DNA from 2 places in the Pseudarthrobacter sp. alpha12b genome. Region 2 is predicted to be linked to the other one. Evidence: predicted binding sites of a transcription regulator. Region 2 holds the regulator's gene; the other holds the start of a gene.
The links. Region 2 encodes HrcA, which represses chaperone genes, less so after heat shock. Its sites were predicted from a motif close to TTNGCACTCGNNNNNNNCGAGTGCNAA; they were not measured.
Positions count from the first base shown of each region.

Region 1: groL (chaperonin GroEL) is a predicted target of HrcA. The motif match lies at 3,525-3,551, and genes of this name have one in related genera.

Region 1 covers NZ_CP196746.1:4,495,855-4,504,157, reverse strand. Annotated here, with positions in the region: gene ACTAQI_RS20900 (RNase H family protein) at 1-107, opposite strand, end outside; gene ACTAQI_RS20895 (ABC transporter substrate-binding protein) at 299-1,609, shown strand; gene groL (chaperonin GroEL) at 1,711-3,345, opposite strand; gene ACTAQI_RS20885 (ABC transporter substrate-binding protein) at 3,636-4,889, opposite strand; gene ACTAQI_RS20880 (cold-shock protein) at 4,889-5,095, opposite strand; gene ACTAQI_RS20875 (LytR C-terminal domain-containing protein) at 5,161-5,805, opposite strand; gene ACTAQI_RS20870 (DUF3263 domain-containing protein) at 5,857-6,186, opposite strand; gene ACTAQI_RS20865 (uracil-DNA glycosylase) at 6,324-7,094, shown strand; gene ACTAQI_RS20860 (siderophore-interacting protein) at 7,108-7,947, shown strand; gene ACTAQI_RS20855 (threonine/serine ThrE exporter family protein) at 7,973-8,303, opposite strand, start outside.
Region 2 covers NZ_CP196746.1:1,419,766-1,428,068, forward strand. Annotated here, with positions in the region: gene ACTAQI_RS06390 (PhoH family protein) at 1-791, opposite strand, end outside; gene ACTAQI_RS06395 (GerMN domain-containing protein) at 1,234-2,151, shown strand; gene ACTAQI_RS06400 (16S rRNA (uracil(1498)-N(3))-methyltransferase) at 2,144-2,917, opposite strand; gene dnaJ (molecular chaperone DnaJ) at 2,920-4,047, opposite strand; gene hrcA (heat-inducible transcriptional repressor HrcA) at 4,136-5,149, opposite strand; gene ACTAQI_RS06415 (DUF3097 domain-containing protein) at 5,321-6,172, shown strand; gene ACTAQI_RS06420 (DUF4870 domain-containing protein) at 6,292-6,702, shown strand; gene hemW (radical SAM family heme chaperone HemW) at 6,763-7,992, opposite strand; gene lepA (translation elongation factor 4) at 8,018-8,303, opposite strand, start outside.

The DNA of each region.
Region 1 (8,303 bases), 1.6 Mb from region 2:
TGCGGCCAGCCGCCGGCTCTCCAGCAATCGTCATTCACATACCAGGCCCAGCCGGCGGGGCCAGGGTTTCCCAAGGCTGAACCGTCAGCCGCTGCAGTAATCGTCACCGGTCCATCCTGCCAGAAGCAACTGACACTCGGCCGTCAACTGGCTGGGAAAACGTTTACCGAAAGTTCTTGACGGGGATGCCGAACGCGCGAAACAATCACAGCATTACTTAAGAAAACGTTTTCTGCGCTGCGGAGTGTTCGGGTAACCGCACCGCCGCGGTGCTGGAAATCAACCGGAAGGAACATCAATGACGATTCCAGTCATAAGCCGGCGCAGGTTCCAGCTTGGCGCTGCGGCCCTGGCCCTGTCCATCCTGGCCACGGGCTGCGGTGCCGCCGGCGGCTCCGGCGACAACGGGCAGGTGACCCTGCGGTTCGCATGGTGGGGCAACGAATACCTGAACGGACAGACGGACAAGGTCATCGCGGCCTTTGAAGCGTCGCACCCGAACGTCAAGATCAAGGCAGAGCCGGGCGAATGGTCGAGCTACTGGGACAAGCTGGCAACAAAAACTGCTGCCAATGATGCCCCTGACGTCATCCAGATGGACCAGAAATACATCGCCGAGTACGGCGGCCGCGGCGCTCTCATGGACCTGTCCAAGCAGGGCGGCATCGACACTTCAAAACTGGACAAGGAAGCACTCGCCTCCGGCCAGTACGACGGCGCACAGTACGGCCTGAGCACGGGCCAGAACGCCTACGTCATCATGGCCAACACCAAGGTGTTCCAGGCCGCGGGCGTACCCGTCCCGAATGATAAGACGTGGACGTGGAAGGAGTTCGTGGACACCGCTGCGAAGATCAGCGCGGCAGGTGATGGGAAGACCTATGGCGCCGCTTATGGCAGCAACGAGGCCGACCTGATCATCTGGTTGCGCCAGCACGGGGAAAATCTCTACTCCGGGGACGGCAAGCTCGACTTCGAGGCCGCCACGGCCGCGTCCTTCTGGGAACGGCTCAAGGAACAACGCGATTCCAAGGCGAGCCCACCTGCCACCGTGGCCACCGAGGACTCGGGGGCAGGACTGGAGGAAAGCCTGTTCGGCACAAACCGGGTGGGCATGGCCTGGTGGTGGACCAACCAGCTTGGGTCGCTCGAGGCCACCACCGGCAGCAGCATCAAGATGCTGCGGGCTCCGAGCGTCGACGGCGCATCGGCCAGTAACGGCATGTACTACAAGCCCACCATGTTCTGGTCCGCTTCCTCCCGTTCAAAGCATCCCAAGGAGGCCGCGGAGTTCATCAACTATCTGACCAACAGCCCGGAGGCCGGCGCCATCCTGATGACGGACAGGGGTGTACCCACAAACAGCGAAATCGTTTCCGGCATCACGTCCTCGCTGAAGCCGGCCGACACCACCGTGGTCGGGTTCCTGAAAGACATTGCACCGGATATCAAGGACGCGCCGCCGGTTCCTCCGGTGGGTGCGGGAAGCGTCCAGAACGTCATCAAGCGCTACACGGATGAAGTGCTGTACGACCGGTTGACCCCCCAGGCTGCGGCCGAAGCCTTCAAGAAGGAAGTCCAAGGGATGCTGGATTCGGCGCGGAAGTAACTCCCCGGGCAGGCTCCTGGCAGGCATACAAAGAATGCGGCCCCCTCGCAACGAGGGGGCCGCATTCTCTATGTCAGCGGGACAGGTCCCGGGTGGAAGGGCTAGAAGCCGCCCATTCCGCCCATGCCACCCATGTCGTCGCCGCCTGCAGGAGCAGCGTTCTTCTCCGGCTTGTCAGCAACAACTGCCTCGGTGGTGAGGAAGAGGCCGGCAATGGAGGCCGCGTTCTGCAGGGCAGAGCGGGTCACCTTGACGGGATCGTTGACGCCGGCGGCCAGCAGGTCGACGTACTCGCCGGTGGCTGCGTTCAGGCCGTGGCCGGCGGGCAGGCCGCGGACCTTGTCGACGACGACGCCGGGCTCGAGGCCGGCGTTGAAGGCGATCTGCTTCAGCGGAGCGTCGATGGCAACGCGGACGATGTTCGCACCGGTTGCTTCGTCGCCGGACAGCTGCAGGTTGGCGAACGCCTTGGCGCCGGCCTGGATCAGGGCCACGCCGCCACCGGCGACGATGCCTTCCTCAACGGCAGCCTTGGCGTTGCGCACTGCGTCTTCGATGCGGTGCTTGCGCTCCTTGAGCTCAACCTCGGTTGCGGCACCGGCCTTGATGACTGCAACGCCGCCGGCCAGCTTGGCCAGGCGCTCCTGCAGCTTCTCGCGGTCGTAGTCGGAGTCGGAGTTTTCGATCTCGGCGCGGATCTGGGAAACGCGGCCTGCGATCTGGTCGGCGTCGCCGGCACCCTCGACGATGGTGGTCTCGTCCTTGGTGACAACAACCTTGCGTGCCTGGCCCAGGAGTTCCAGCCCAGCCGTTTCCAGCTTCAGGCCGACTTCCTCGGAGATGACCTGGCCGCCGGTGAGGACGGCGATGTCGGCGAGCTGGGCCTTGCGGCGGTCACCGAAGCCCGGAGCCTTGACGGCGACGGACTTGAAGGTGCCACGGATCTTGTTGACGATCAGGGTGGCCAGGGCCTCACCCTCGATGTCTTCGGCGATGATCAGCAGCGGCTTGTTGGACTGCATGACCTTTTCCAGGACAGCAACCAGTTCCTTGACGTTGGAGATTTTGGAGTTGACGATCAGGATGTACGGATCCTCGAGGACCGTTTCCTGGCGCTCAGCGTCGGTGACGAAGTAGGCGGAGATGTAACCCTTGTCGAAGCGCATGCCTTCGGTGAGTTCCAGTTCCAGGCCGAAGGTGTTGGACTCCTCGACCGTAATGACGCCTTCCTTGCCCACCTTGTCCAGGGCTTCGGCGATGAGGGCACCGATCTCGTCGTCACCGGCGGAGATGGAGGCGGTGGCCGCGATCTCTTCCTTGGTTTCGATTTCCTTGGCGGAGTTCAGCAGCTCGGCGGTGACGGCGTCAACAGCCTTCTCGATGCCGCGCTTGAGGGACAGCGGGTCGGCGCCGGCTGCAACGTTGCGCAGGCCTTCCTTGACCAGGGCCTGGGCCAGGACGGTTGCCGTGGTGGTGCCGTCACCGGCAACGTCATCGGTCTTCTTGGCAACTTCCTTGACCAGCTCTGCGCCGATCTTCTCGTAAGGATCGTCCAGCTCGATCTCCTTGGCGATGGAAACACCATCGTTGGTGATCGTGGGGGCGCCCCACTTCTTTTCGAGGACGACGTTGCGTCCACGCGGGCCGAGGGTGACCTTAACGGCGTCGGCGAGGGTGTTCAGGCCACGCTCAAGGCCGCGGCGTGCCTCTTCATCAAATGCAATGATCTTGGCCATAACGGCAGTAGTCCTTTCGGGACAGTCGTTAAGAATGAACCTTCGCTGCAGTGCCCGCGACGGACGATCCTTTTGCCGGCAGCCTCTGTATGCCTCCGGGTGGGGATCTCACTGAAGTGAGGTGTTTCTTTCGCTCCTCGACCGGTGCCGCGCGCCGCCGGGTGGAACCAGGCGTTGCTTTAGCAGTCGGTGCGTCAGAGTGCTAAGTCAATAATTAGCACTCCCCAGGTGAGAGTGCAAGCGAAAAGACGCGGATGGGCCGCAGGAAGCGGCGGCTTCGCTAAGGGCGATCAGCCGGAGTGTCCAGCCGTCTCCCGGCCGGACAGAGTTGGGTTGTTGTCCGCTCCATACGTGTATACGGAGAAGACCGCTGTGGTGATGTCTCCGTTGGAATCGAAGGCAACCGGGCCTGATTCGCCGTCGTAATTGATGTCCGGGCCGGCCGCAAGGCCGCCGAGGCACTCCTTGTAGCTGAGGCACGGGGGCGCTCCGGCCCCGGAGCCTGCCGTCCCTCCGGAGACGGCAACCAGGTTGGCGGCAATGGAGCGCCCGGCGTCGTCCTGGGCACGTGCCGCCGCGAGGGCGGCCAGCGTGACGGCGTCATAGGTTTCAGCAGCGTACGAAACGTCCTTCAGGGCAGGGTCCACGGCCAGCAGTTTTCCCTGGAAGGCGGCAGTGGGCAGCTGTCCGGGGACGACGGCGCGGGCGCCCTCCAGGACCCTGGACGCGAGCCCGGATCCGTAGCGGGCGAAGGCGCCGTCGCTGAGGATGATCTTCGAGCCGCTGACGCCGGCATTGTTCAGCTCGGCCAGGGCGCCCTGCGCGCCTTCGCGGGCGATCAGGACCACCGCATCCGGTCTGGCTTTTCCGGCGGAGCGTGCGGCTTCGGCGGCGGCGCCGGACTTGAAAGCGGCTCCGGGCAGGACCGTGAGCCCGGATTTTTTCGCAGCCTCCGTGACGGCGGCCGAGAGGTCCTTGCCGTAGGAGCCTTCCTGGTACAGCACGCTGATGGTGGCAGCGCCGCCGTCCTTGGCGAGTTTTGCCAGCACGGGGCCTTGTGCGACGTCGGCCGGGGCGGTGCGGAAATAGTAGCCTCCGCTGGCAATTCCGGAGAGGGCGGCAGCGGTGTTGGCCGGCGAGATCAGCGGTATGCGCGCGTGGGACAGGACGTCCACAGCGGCGGTCGCGTGGCTGGAATCGGTGGGTCCGATGACCACGTCCGCTTTGGCGGCAACCAAGTCATTCGCCTGTCCTGCGGCTTCCCGTTCAGCATGCACCGGGAGCAGTTCCACCGGCCGGCCCTTGTGCCCGCCGGCGGCGTTGATTTCCTGGACGGCCAGCTTGGCGGCGGCCAGCTGGGGTGCAGTAAGGAAGGCGTTGTCCCCGGTGTTGTCCATGATCAGGCCCACCCGGAGGACGCCGTCGCCGGAGGCCTCCGCCGGCTCCACCCGGGCGTTGCCGCCGGTGCCGGCACATGCCGTCATCGAAAGAACCGCAGCCAGGGAAACGGCAAGGACGCGGGCTCCGGGGCGGTGAACCGGCATCACTGCGCGGGCCGGACGTTTTCTGCCTGCGGGCCTTTTTCGCCCTCGCCGACGTCCAGTTGTACCCGCTGGCCCTCGTCCAGGGCGCGGTACCCCTCTCCCTCGATGGCGGACCAGTGGACAAAGACATCCTCACCGGAGCCGTCAACGGTGATGAAGCCGTAGCCCTTTTCGGCGTTGAACCATTTGACGGTTCCCAGTGCCATGATGAACAACTCTTTCCGTTGGGGGCCAGGTGGAGACCGGACCGGCGTGACTGGACGGCGTACGGCTACCGGTAACCTGGGCCCAGGACCACTACCAGCGGTGCCTGGAATTCGGTGCTGCTCACCACGGTGGGGATGTTCAGCAGCCCGGCGAGCGCCTGGGCACTTGCCAGCTGCTGGGGGCCGGCGTAGAAAATCACGGAGGATTTTTGCGGGGCCCCGGACCAGTTGCCCACCTGCCCGAGCCGCCAGCCGTCAACCTGGACAGTTCCGCCTACCCGGCTGGCCAGCCCCGCAGTGCCGGCGGCGTTGTAGATGGCAACTGCCTGGGTCCTGTCGGCCGCGGCCTGCTGCGTGGCAGAGGCCGTAGGTGCGGACCCGGGCTCGTCGCTCTGGGTGGGGCCGGCAGAGGCGGACGGAGCCGGGGCATCAGTAGGGGTGGAAGCCGCAGCCTGCGTGGCCGAAGGCGTGGACCCGGTTCCGGCCAGCGGAGCTGACTCCACGCTTGCCGATACCTGGCTGGCGGTGGTGTTGAAGCCAAGTTTGGGGAGTATCAGGAAGGACACCAACCCAATGGCGAGGGCTGCCATACCCACCGCCAGGATTGGCCACAGCCGCACGCGGGACGGGGCCGAAGCCGTCCGGTGGACACCTTGTCGCGACGCGGCCTCCGGGACCTTGTCGAATTCATCGCGGGCGTATCTGGTCATGGTGGAAGGACATCCTTGTTGATTGCGGCTGTTGTCCCGGCCTGGGGCGTCTTAAGCGTCGGATCCCAGGCGCCGGGCAGTACGTGCACGGTGGCGCGACGTACGTAGTCTACGCAATCTCTTGACCAGCATGGGATCGTGGGCCAGGGCATCCTCGCGGTCAATCAGTGCATTGAGGAGCTGGTAATAGTGGGTTGCGGAGAGGTCAAACAAGTCCCTGATGGCCTGTTCCTTGGCCCCTGCGTACTTCCACCACTGCCGTTCCAGTGCCAGCATCTGCTGTTCGCGCTCGGAAAGGGAGGACTCACGAAGGCTGAAATCCGCCAGGAGGGACTTCCGTGGATCCTGCTCCGGCAGGTGTTCCCGGGCCGGTTCCGCCACGGCGCACTCCTTCGCTGGTTACGGTAAATGTCTCACCCCTATGCTAGCCGCCGAATAACAGCAGTGTCATTTGCGCTGGTCCGCAGCCGCCAGGGACGCGGGGCCGGTTCGCGCCGGGCTCCTGCAAGAATGGAACGATGTTTGAATCGGATGCGCTGTTTGAGCTGCAGCAGGACCCGGCGGACACCCTCCGCTTCGCTGACCTGGCGGAGATGCCGATGGAAGAGCTGATGGCTCCGGACTGGGCCGCGGCACTGCAGGGTGTGGAAGGCAAGCTCCGCTCCGTCCTGGCCTTCCTGGCTGCTGAGGAGGCGGCAGGGCACCAGCTCCTGCCGCCGCCGTCGAACGTCCTGCGGGCCTTCCGCCAGCCGCTGGCCGGCGTGAAGGTCCTCATTGTCGGGCAGGACCCTTATCCCACGCCGGGACACGCGGTCGGCCTGTCCTTTTCCGTCGACCCGCACACCCGCCCCATCCCCCGCAGCCTGGTGAATATCTACCGGGAGCTGGAATCGGACCTGGGCATCCCCCCGCGCGTCCATGGCGACCTGTCCCCGTGGGCGGAGCAGGGCGTGCTGCTCCTGAACCGGGTGCTCACGGTCAGGGCCGGGGCGGCTGGCTCACACCGCGGCAAGGGCTGGGAGGAAATTACGACGGCGGCAATCACCGCACTGGCCGGCCGCAAGTCCCCGGACGGGTCAGGAGTACCCCTGGTGGCCGTGCTGTGGGGCAAGGAGGCTGAGGCTGTCCGGCCGCTGCTGGCCGGTACCCCCGCCGTCTCCAGCCCTCACCCCAGTCCGTTGTCCGCCTCCCGCGGGTTCTTTGGTTCCAGGCCGTTCAGCCGCGTGAACCAGTTACTCCGGGATCAAGGTGCGCCGGACGTAACGTGGGAACTCCCGCCGTCGCCCTAGCTAGGCTTGCCTTATGAGCACTGTCCCCGCCGACACCAGCGCAACCAAGAAGAGCCGCCCGCAGGTCAACCTCACCGTGCTGCGCAAGGAGCAGTTGTCCCCGCACATGGTCCGGATCGTGGCCGGCGGGGAGGGCTTCAGCGATTTCGTGAATAACGGGTTCGTGGACCGCTACGTGAAAATCGTCTTTCCGCAGCCCGGCGTGGAGTACCCCTCCCCCTTGGACCTTTGGACGGTCCGGGAAACCATGCCGCGCGAGCAGTGGCCCTTCACCCGCACCTATACGCTGCGCTGGGTGGACCCGGAGGCCCGGGAGCTCGCTATCGACTTCGTGGTCCATGGCGACGAAGGCCTCGCAGGTCCATGGGCGGCCAGGGCCCAGCCCGGTGAGACGCTCACGTTCACCGGTCCGGGCGGCGCGTTCAACCCGAACCCGGAAGCGGACTGGTACCTGTTTGCCGGTGATGAGGCGGCGCTGCCCGCCATCGCCGCGTGCATCGAGGCCCTGCCGGCAGGGGCAACCGGGCTGGCCTTCCTGGAGGTGGGCTCCGAGGCCGATATCCAGCCCATCTCCGCCCCGGCAGGGCTGGACATCACCTGGCTGCCGCGCAACGGCGCTCCGGCGGGATCCAGCGACCTGCTGGTCAACGCAGTGGCGGACGCAGAATGGCCCGGCGGCACCGTGGATGTCTTTGCCCACGGCGAACGCGGCTACATGAAGGCACTGCGCGAAATCCTGTTCAAGCAGCGGGGCCTGGAACGCCGGCAGGTGTCCCTCTCCGGGTACTGGGCGCAGGGCCGGGTAGAGGACATGTTCCAGGCCGAAAAGAAACTCCCGGTGGGCCAGATCTAGTCGGGCTGGCGCTTGGGGGCCGGGCCTAGCGGCGCCGGGCCCGGCGCCGCTCGTTGCTCGCCAGGCTGCGGGTCAGCGGACGGGCCAGCACGTCGCCCAGGACGATCCCGCCGGCCGTGCCCAGCACAATAGCCCCGGCACTGAGCATCCCTCCGGCGCCTGCCAGGATTTCGGATTCTTCAACAGTGAGCACGTACATGGACCGGAAGATCGTCAGGCCCGGCAGCAGGATCAGTGCCGCGGGAACTGCCACCACCAGCTGCGGCGCACCCATCCGCAGGGCCACCACCCGTGCCAGCAGGCCGATGACGACGGCGGCAATGGCAGGGGCAAAACGGTCCCCGATTCCCAGCAGG
Region 2 (8,303 bases):
TTCTGGGCCTCGTCAAGGATGATGAATGCGTCGTTGAGGGTGCGGCCGCGCATGTAGGCGAGGGGCGCCACCTCGATGGTGCCGGCCGCCATGAGCCGCGGGATGGATTCCGGATCCATCATGTCGTGCAGGGCGTCGTAGAGCGGCCGCAGGTAGGGATCGATCTTGTCGCTGAGCGTGCCGGGCAGGAACCCGAGACGCTCCCCCGCCTCCACCGCAGGACGCGTCAGGATGATGCGGCTGACCTCTTTCTGCTGCAGTGCCTGGACGGCTTTCGCCATGGCGAGATAGGTCTTGCCGGTACCGGCCGGGCCGATGCCGAAAATGACGGTGTTGGCATCGATGGCGTCAACGTAGTTCTTTTGGTTCAGCGTCTTGGGCCGGATGGTCCTGCCGCGGCTGGAGAGGATGTCATGGGTGAGCACATCCACGGGATTCTGGAGTGACTGGGTGCGCAGGAGGGCAACCAGCTGCTGCAGCACCGCGGGCGTGATGACGGTGCCGCGGGCCACCAGGCCACGGACTTCCTGGAGGAGCCGCATGATGCGGGGAACGTCGCTGACGGGGCCGCTGATGGACAGTTCATTGCCGCGGGCATGGAAGTTGACGTCCGGGAACTGCTCTTCGATGAACCGCAGCGCCTCGTCATGGCTGCCGAGCGACTGAACCATTTGGTCGGAGTTCTCAAAGAGGACTACTTCGGTCCGGATGCCGGGCAGGGAGTGCGGGAATTCCCCCGGACTGCCGTCGCCCGTGTTGAGCCGGCGCTTACCATTTGCTGATTCAGTCATGGTGCTGGCCCGCAGGCCCGTGGTCCCCTCGAAGATCGACATCATTTGTTTGCTTTGGCTGATGCCGGCGCCCGTTGCACGGTGCTCCTTGCCCAGCGATCCCTTTATCTTACGCCAGCACCCGCCCTGACCGGGCACTGGACCGGATACCAGGCCGGTCACCCGGCCGGGCGCGGCACCGTCCCATCAGCCAGGGAAGTGGACCCCCAAACGGGTAAGAATCCAGCGTTAGGTATCAACTTCATATCGGCCTCATATCGTTCCCGTTGCAGTTACGGCCAGGGAGGCCCAAGAGCGGCTGGAGGCACCATCCCCTGTGCAATGCTGGAAATCCAGCGTCTGCTGGAACGCCAGGCCGCCAGGGGGATCGGCCCGCCACGCCAGGAAAGGACTAGGCAGGACAGTGCCGGAAACCTCTGTGCCCGAACGGGCAGGACGACCGATGGGCCGAGTGCGCCCTGCCGTCCTCGCAGGAATCCTGGTGCTCGTTCCCGCCCTTGCAGCCTGCACCGCCGAGAACGGACCAACGCCCTCCGTCACCTCCGCCTCAGTCCCGGCCACAGGCGGCACCATGCCGGACGCGCCCGCCACCAGCGCCCCTCTGGAGACCACCCAGTCCTCCAATAAGGCCCCGGTGTACTGGATTGGCCGCAGCGGCGGGAACATCTTCCTCTACCGTGAATTCCGCGACGTCCCGGAACAGGAGAACCCGGTGACGCGGGCACTGCGCGCCATGATGTCGGAGAAGCCGCTGGACCCGGACTTCTTTACGCCCTGGCAGAACCCGGACAAACTTGCCACCTCCATTTCGGGCAAGGACGTCATCACGGTCGACGTCTCGGCTGACGCCTTCAACAGCAACCTCGACGCCGACATGGCCGCCCGCGCCATCCAACAGCTGATCTACACGGCAACTGCCGCCGCCGCCAGCTCGGGCCTGATCGACACAGGGCAGCAGATCCGGGTGCGGATCCTCGTAGACGGCCACACGGACTACGTCGCGTTCGGAAAAGTCCAGCTGGGCGCACTGATGACCCGTGCTGCCGGGCTGGTGGCGCCGGTGTGGATCATTGATCCGCAGGAAAACACCGAGGTGCCTGCCGGCAGCGTAAAGATCACCGGCCGCAGCACGTCGCCGGGAGCAAAGCTCCGCTGGCAGATCCTGCAGTCCGGGGACGGCGGCAGCAAGGCCCCGTTCCTGACCGGTGAAACCACGGCCGGCGCCGGGCAGGGGCAGGCGGGCGTCTTTACGCTGGCACTGAACCTGCCGGCCGGCGACTATGAGCTCCGGGTGGCGCAGGCAGGTTCCGGCGGGGAGCCGGACCGCAACGAGGACACCCGGTCCTTCAAGGTCAGGTAACCGCCCACCGGCCAAGGATGTCGCTTGCAAGCACGACGGCGGCAGGGCCGGCCGTGGATGACCGCAGGACGTGGTGCCCCAACAGGGCGGTCACAGCGCCTTTGTCGCAGAGTTTCGTTACTTCCCGCGGGCTGATTCCGCCTTCCGGGCCGACGATCAGCAGGACTTCCCGGATCCCCTCGTGCCCACTCCCCTGCCACGCTTCCAGGACGGTCCGCAGCGGACGCACGGCATCTTCGTGGAGGATGACGGCCAGGTCTGCACCCTCCACGGCGGCGGAAAGCCCGGCAGTATCGACGGCGGCCCGGACCTCGGGAATCCAGGCGCGCCGCGCCTGTTTGGCGGCGGCGGCCACGGTGGACTCCCACTTGGCATGGGCGCGGGCGGCCCTGTCACCTTTCCAGCGGACAATGGACCGTTCCGACTGCCAGGGAATGACGGCATCGATGCCCAGCTCGGTGGCCGTTTCAATGGCCAGTTCGTCGCGGTCGCCCTTCGCCAGGGCCTGAACCAGCACCAGCCGGACGTCCGGCCTGTCTTCCACTACCAGTGCGCCGCACTCCACTTCAAGTCCCGAGGACGCGGCGGAGACGACCTTTCCGCTCATGCGGGCGCCGGCGCCGTCGACAATGTCCACCGCCTCGCCCGGAGACAGGCGTTTGACGGTCACAGCATGCCGGGCCTCTGGCCCTTCCAGGACAAAGAGTTGGCCGGGCACCATGCCCGCCAGTGAACCGGCGGAGGTGAAGAAGACGGGGTTGCTCACCGCTACAGGTTACCGAGCCGGTCCCGGAGCTTGGCGAACATGCCGCCGCTGGCGGCGAGCTTGCCCTCGGTGATCTGTTCGCCGCGGAGCTTGGCGAGCTGCCGGAGGAGGTCCTCCTGTGCCGGGTCGAGCTTGGCCGGCGTGTCCACCTGGAGGTGGACCTTCAGGTCCCCGCGGCCGTATCCCCTCAGGTGCGTGACACCCAGGCCGCGCAGGGTGATGATCTCGCCGGACTGTGTTCCGGGCTTGACGTCGATGTCCTGGGTGCCGTCGAACGTTTCCAGGCTGACGTCCGTGCCCAGTGCAGCCGCCGTCATGGGGATGTGCAGGGTGGCGTGCAGGTCATCGCCTTCCCGTACGTAGGTGGCGTCATTGTTGACGCGGATTTCCACGTACAGGTCACCGGCCGGTCCGCCTGCAGGTCCGGCTTCGCCCTGCCCGGCGAGCTGGATCCGGGTTCCGGTGGCCACACCGGCGGGAACCTTGATGGTCAGCGACCGCCGGCTGCGGATACGGCCCTGGCCGCTGCATTCGTTGCAGGGATCCTTGATGACCGTGCCGAAGCCTTCGCAGGTTCCGCAGGGGGCGGCCGTCATGACCTGGCCCAGGATGGAGCGCACGGCCCGCTGGACCTGGCCGCTGCCGCCGCAGATGTCGCAGCGTTCGGGGTGGGTGCCGGGCCGGCAGCAGGATCCGTCACAGGTGGGGCAGACCACGGCAGTGTCCACTTCGAGCTTCTTGTTCACGCCGAACACGGCGTCGCGAAGGTCGATCCGGACGCTGATGAGGGCGTCCTGGCCACGGCGGACGCGGGAAGCCGGGCCGGAGGTGCCCCCGGCGCCGAAGAAGGTGTCGAAGATGTCCTGGAATGCGAAGCCCTGGCCTGCGTAACCGGCACCGCCGAAGCCGTTGTCCGTGCCGTTCTCGTTGCCCGTGGTGTCGTAGATCCTCCGCTTTTGGGGGTCGGAAAGGACCTCGTAGGCGTGAGTTACCGCCTTGAAGCGTTCTGAAGCGTCCGCACCGGGGTTTACGTCCGGGTGAAGGGTGCGGGCCAGTTTGCGGTAGGCCTTTTTGATCTCTTCGCCCGTAGCTTCGGGTGAGACTCCAAGGACGTCATAGTGGCTGCTCAAAGTTCGTATCTCTTCCTTGTTGTACTGCGTTCAGTTTGGGCGGCCCCGCTCTCTGTTCCGGTCCGGAAAAGGCTCCGGCGGCGAAGAGTCAGGGCCCCAAAATCCTGGAAAGGTAGCGGGCCACAGCCCTGACGGCGGCCATGGTGGTGGGATAGTCCATCCTGGTTGGGCCGAGGATCCCTACCTTCGCGGCACTGTCCGGGCCGTAGCCGGTGGCCACCACGGAGGCTTCGGCAAGGCCGTCATATGGGTTTTCCCTTCCGATACTGACAGCCACTCCCCGATGGTCCTGGGCCATTTCGCTCAACAGCCGCAGCATCACCACCTGCTCCTCCAGTGCCTCGAGCACGGGGCCGATGCTGAGGGGGAAATCCACGTTGGACCTGGCCAGGTTCGCCGTTCCGGCCATGACCATCCGGTCCTCCCTGGTGTTTTGTGCCAGGCCCTCCAGTCCATGCGCCAGCGCGTGCGCGGCCTGGCGCTGGCCGTGCGCAGTTCCGGCTACGACGGCGGGGAGCGCCTTGGCCAGCTGGCTCAACGGAGTTCCGGCCAGCGCGGCAAGGAAGCGGGTACGGAGCGCGGCCAGTGCGTCGTCGCCAAGGTCCTGGCCGACGTCGATGACACGCTGCTCCACCTTGCCGCTGTTGGCAATCAGCACCACCAGCACCTTGCGGGGGGCCAGGAGCACGAATTCGATGTGGCGCACCAGAGCCTTGCTGAGGTGCGGATACTGGACCACAGCCACCTGGTTGGTCAGCTGCGACAGCAGCCGGACGGTGCGGTCCAGGACGTCGTCGAGGTCGTCTGCGCCTTCCAGCAGGGACTGGATGGCCCGGCGCTCCGCTGCCGACAGGGGCTTGACTGCCGAGATCTGGTCGACAAAGAGCCGGTAACCCTTGTCCGTGGGAATCCGCCCCGCACTGGTGTGCGGGGCCGTGATCAGTCCCTCGTCTTCAAGGGCCGCCATGTCATTGCGGATGGTTGCGCTGGAAACCCCCAGATGATGCCGCTCGACCAGGGCCTTTGACCCGACCGGTTCGCGGGAGTGGACGTAGTCCTCAACGATGGCCCGCAGCACTTCCAGTTTGCGTGGCTCGCTCACTCTCCACCTCCATCCATGGTCCGGGGCGCCAACCCCGCCAGGTGCCACCAGTGTTAGCACTCGACATGCCTAAGTGCTAACAGTCTATTATGCCTCGGCCCGTTGTTAGCATTGGTACCGCTCCGGGCGAAATTCCGGTGCGGAGGACCTAGCGCTAGGCGGATCGAATCCATGGATTACCAAAACTGGGGGCCCCGCGGCATATCCGCCCCGGCCAAGGCGGAATTGCCCGAGGTGCCGGTGGAACGTGGCATGGTGCTCGAGGATGTCCAGTCAGGCTGGGTCGGCGCCGTCACACGGGTGGAAAAGTCCGGCGGCATGCACGTCGTGGCACTGGAGGACCGCCGCGGGAAGTCCCGGTCCTTCAAGCTCGGCTTCGGTTTCCTCCTTGAGGGCCGGCCCATCCGGCTGATGCCTCCCGCTCCCCGGCCGGCAACCGCCGGCCCTGCCGCCGGCAGGACAGCCTCAGGCTCCGTCCGGGTCGCCGGCCAGCGGGCCCAGGTCGCCAAGGCAAGCCGCATCTGGGTGGAGGGCAAGCACGATGCCGAACTGGTGGAAAAGGTCTGGGGAGACGACCTTCGGGTGGAAGGCATCGTCGTCGAACCCCTGCACGGCATTGACGACCTCGCCGCTGCAGTTGCCGGCTTCAAACCGGGTCCGGGCCGTCGCCTCGGCGTGCTTGTGGACCACCTTGTCCCCGACTCCAAGGAGTCCCGCATAGCCGACGCCGTCATGGCATCCCCCGGCGCGGCCGGAAATGTCCTGATCGTCGGCCACCCCTATGTGGACGTCTGGCAGGCGATCCGCCCCGCTGTCCTGGGCATCGAAAAATGGCCCGCCGTGCCCCGCGGACAGGACTGGAAGACCGGAATCCTGAAGGCCTTTGGCTGGCCGCACGCCACCAAGGAGGACATCGGCCTGGGATGGCAGAAACTGCTGGGTGCGGTACGTACGTACGCGGACCTGGAAGCGTCCCTGCTGGGGCGGGTTGAGGAAGTCATCGACTTCCTCACCGCCCCCTGAAGGCCGGGCACCGGCCCCGGAGCCAGTATTCTTGGTAGTGCAGCGCCTTTTCCCAAGGCCGCTGCACACCGCGCCCATACATGAAGTCAGCACCACTTGCACCTCCGAAGGAACAGACTGTGGCAGAAAACGCACGTGATCACAGGGACGGCCAGGGCCGCTCCGAGTACCATGGCGTCCCCGCCAATGCGCTGCCGCTCACGGCCAGCGAAGACCGCCAATGGGCCACGCTGGCCCACTTCGGCGGGATCCTGGGGTGCATTCCGTCCCTGCTGATCTACCTGATCTTCCGGGACCGCGGACCGTTCACCGCGCAGGAGTCGAAGGAAGCGCTGAACTTCAGCCTGCCGCCCACCATCGCCGCCGTGCTGGCCAACATCCTGGTGTTCATCCCCTATGTGGGAAACATCTTCGCGGTCATCGCCACCCTGATCTGGGTGGCGCTCACCTGCTTCTCCGTGGCAGCAGGGATCCACGTCAACAAGGGCCAGCCGCACCGCTACCAGTACAACCTGCGCTGGATTAAGTAGCCGCTCCTCCCTCGCCCGGGCCACCGGCCCGCGGGGAGGATCCGACGGGCGTGGGCCCGGTCAGTCGGGCAGGATACGCCGGACTACCGCGTCCGCGAGGAGCCTGCCCTTGAGCGTGAGGACCAGGCGGCCCTGGAAAGCAGCGACAGGTTCCACCAGGCCGTCAGCGATCAGGCCGGCCACTTCGTGCCGTCCGGCTGCGCTGAGAGTGGAGACTTCAAGCCCTGACTGAAGACGCGCTTCCAGCATCACCCGCTCCAGGTTCCTGGTTTCGGCATCCAGCGTCTCCCTGCCCGCCGCGGGCGACAGCCCCTGGGACAGGCGGTTCGCATAAGCGGACGGGTGCTTCACGTTCCACCAGCGCACCCCGCCCACGTGCGAATGTGCGCCCGGGCCGATGCCCCACCAGTCGTCGCCACGCCAGTAGGCCAGGTTGTGGCGGCACGCGTGTTCCGGGCTCCGCGCCCAGTTGCTGACCTCATACCAGCCGAGTCCGGCTTCGGTGATGAGCTGGTCGGCGAGTTCGTACTTGTCGGCGTGGTCGTCGTCGTCAATTCCCGGCACCTCACCGCGGCGCATCTGCGCGGCCAGCTTGGTCCCGTCCTCGACAATCAGGGCGTAGGCGCTGATGTGGTCCGGCTGGTAGGAGAGGGCAGTCTCCAGGGAGTGGCGCCAGTCGGCCAGCGACTCCCCCGGCGTGCCGTAAATCAGGTCCAGGCTGACATCCAGTCCGGCCTCCCGTGCCCACTGCACCACCTGCGGAACCCTGCTGGGGGTGTGGGTGCGGTCCAGGACCTTGAGCACGTGCGGGACGGCGGACTGCATCCCGAAGGAGACCCTGGTGAACCCCGCATCCTTGAGGACGGCGAGCGATTCGGGGGTGACCGAATCGGGGTTGGCTTCGGTGGTCACCTCGGCGCCGTCCTCGATGCCCCACTGGCCGACGGCAGCGCGAAGGATCAGGGCAAGGTCATCAGCCGGCAGCAGGGTGGGCGTGCCGCCCCCGAAAAAGACTGTGCTGAGCTTCCGCTCCGGCAGCCCGGACCGTGCCATCACGGTGCCGGCCAGGGAAACTTCCGACACAGCGGTTTGGGCGTAGGCGTCCTGTGACGCGCCGCCGCCCAGTTCCGTGGCGGTGTAGGTGTTGAAGTCGCAGTACCCGCAGCGCACGGCGCAGAACGGAATGTGGACGTACAGGCCAAAGGCCCGGGCCGCCGCACCGTCCGCTGCCTGTGCAGGCAGCAGACCGTCCGACGGCGCCGGGTCGCCAAGGGGAAGGACGCTGGGCATCAGCGGGTCCCCGCCTGCGCGGTGGTCACTTCTTCTTGGCCTTGTCCTTTGATTCGTCGGTGGTGAGGGCCGCGATGAACGCTTCCTGCGGAACCTCCACCGTTCCCACCATTTTCATGCGCTTCTTGCCTTCTTTTTGCTTCTCCAGCAGCTTGCGCTTTCGTGAGATGTCACCGCCGTAGCACTTGGCAAGCACGTCCTTGCGGATGGCCCTGATGCTTTCGCGGGCGATGATCCTGGAGCCGATGGCCGCCTGGATGGGCACCTCGAACTGCTGCCGCGGGATGAGTTCGCGGAGCTTCCCGGTCATC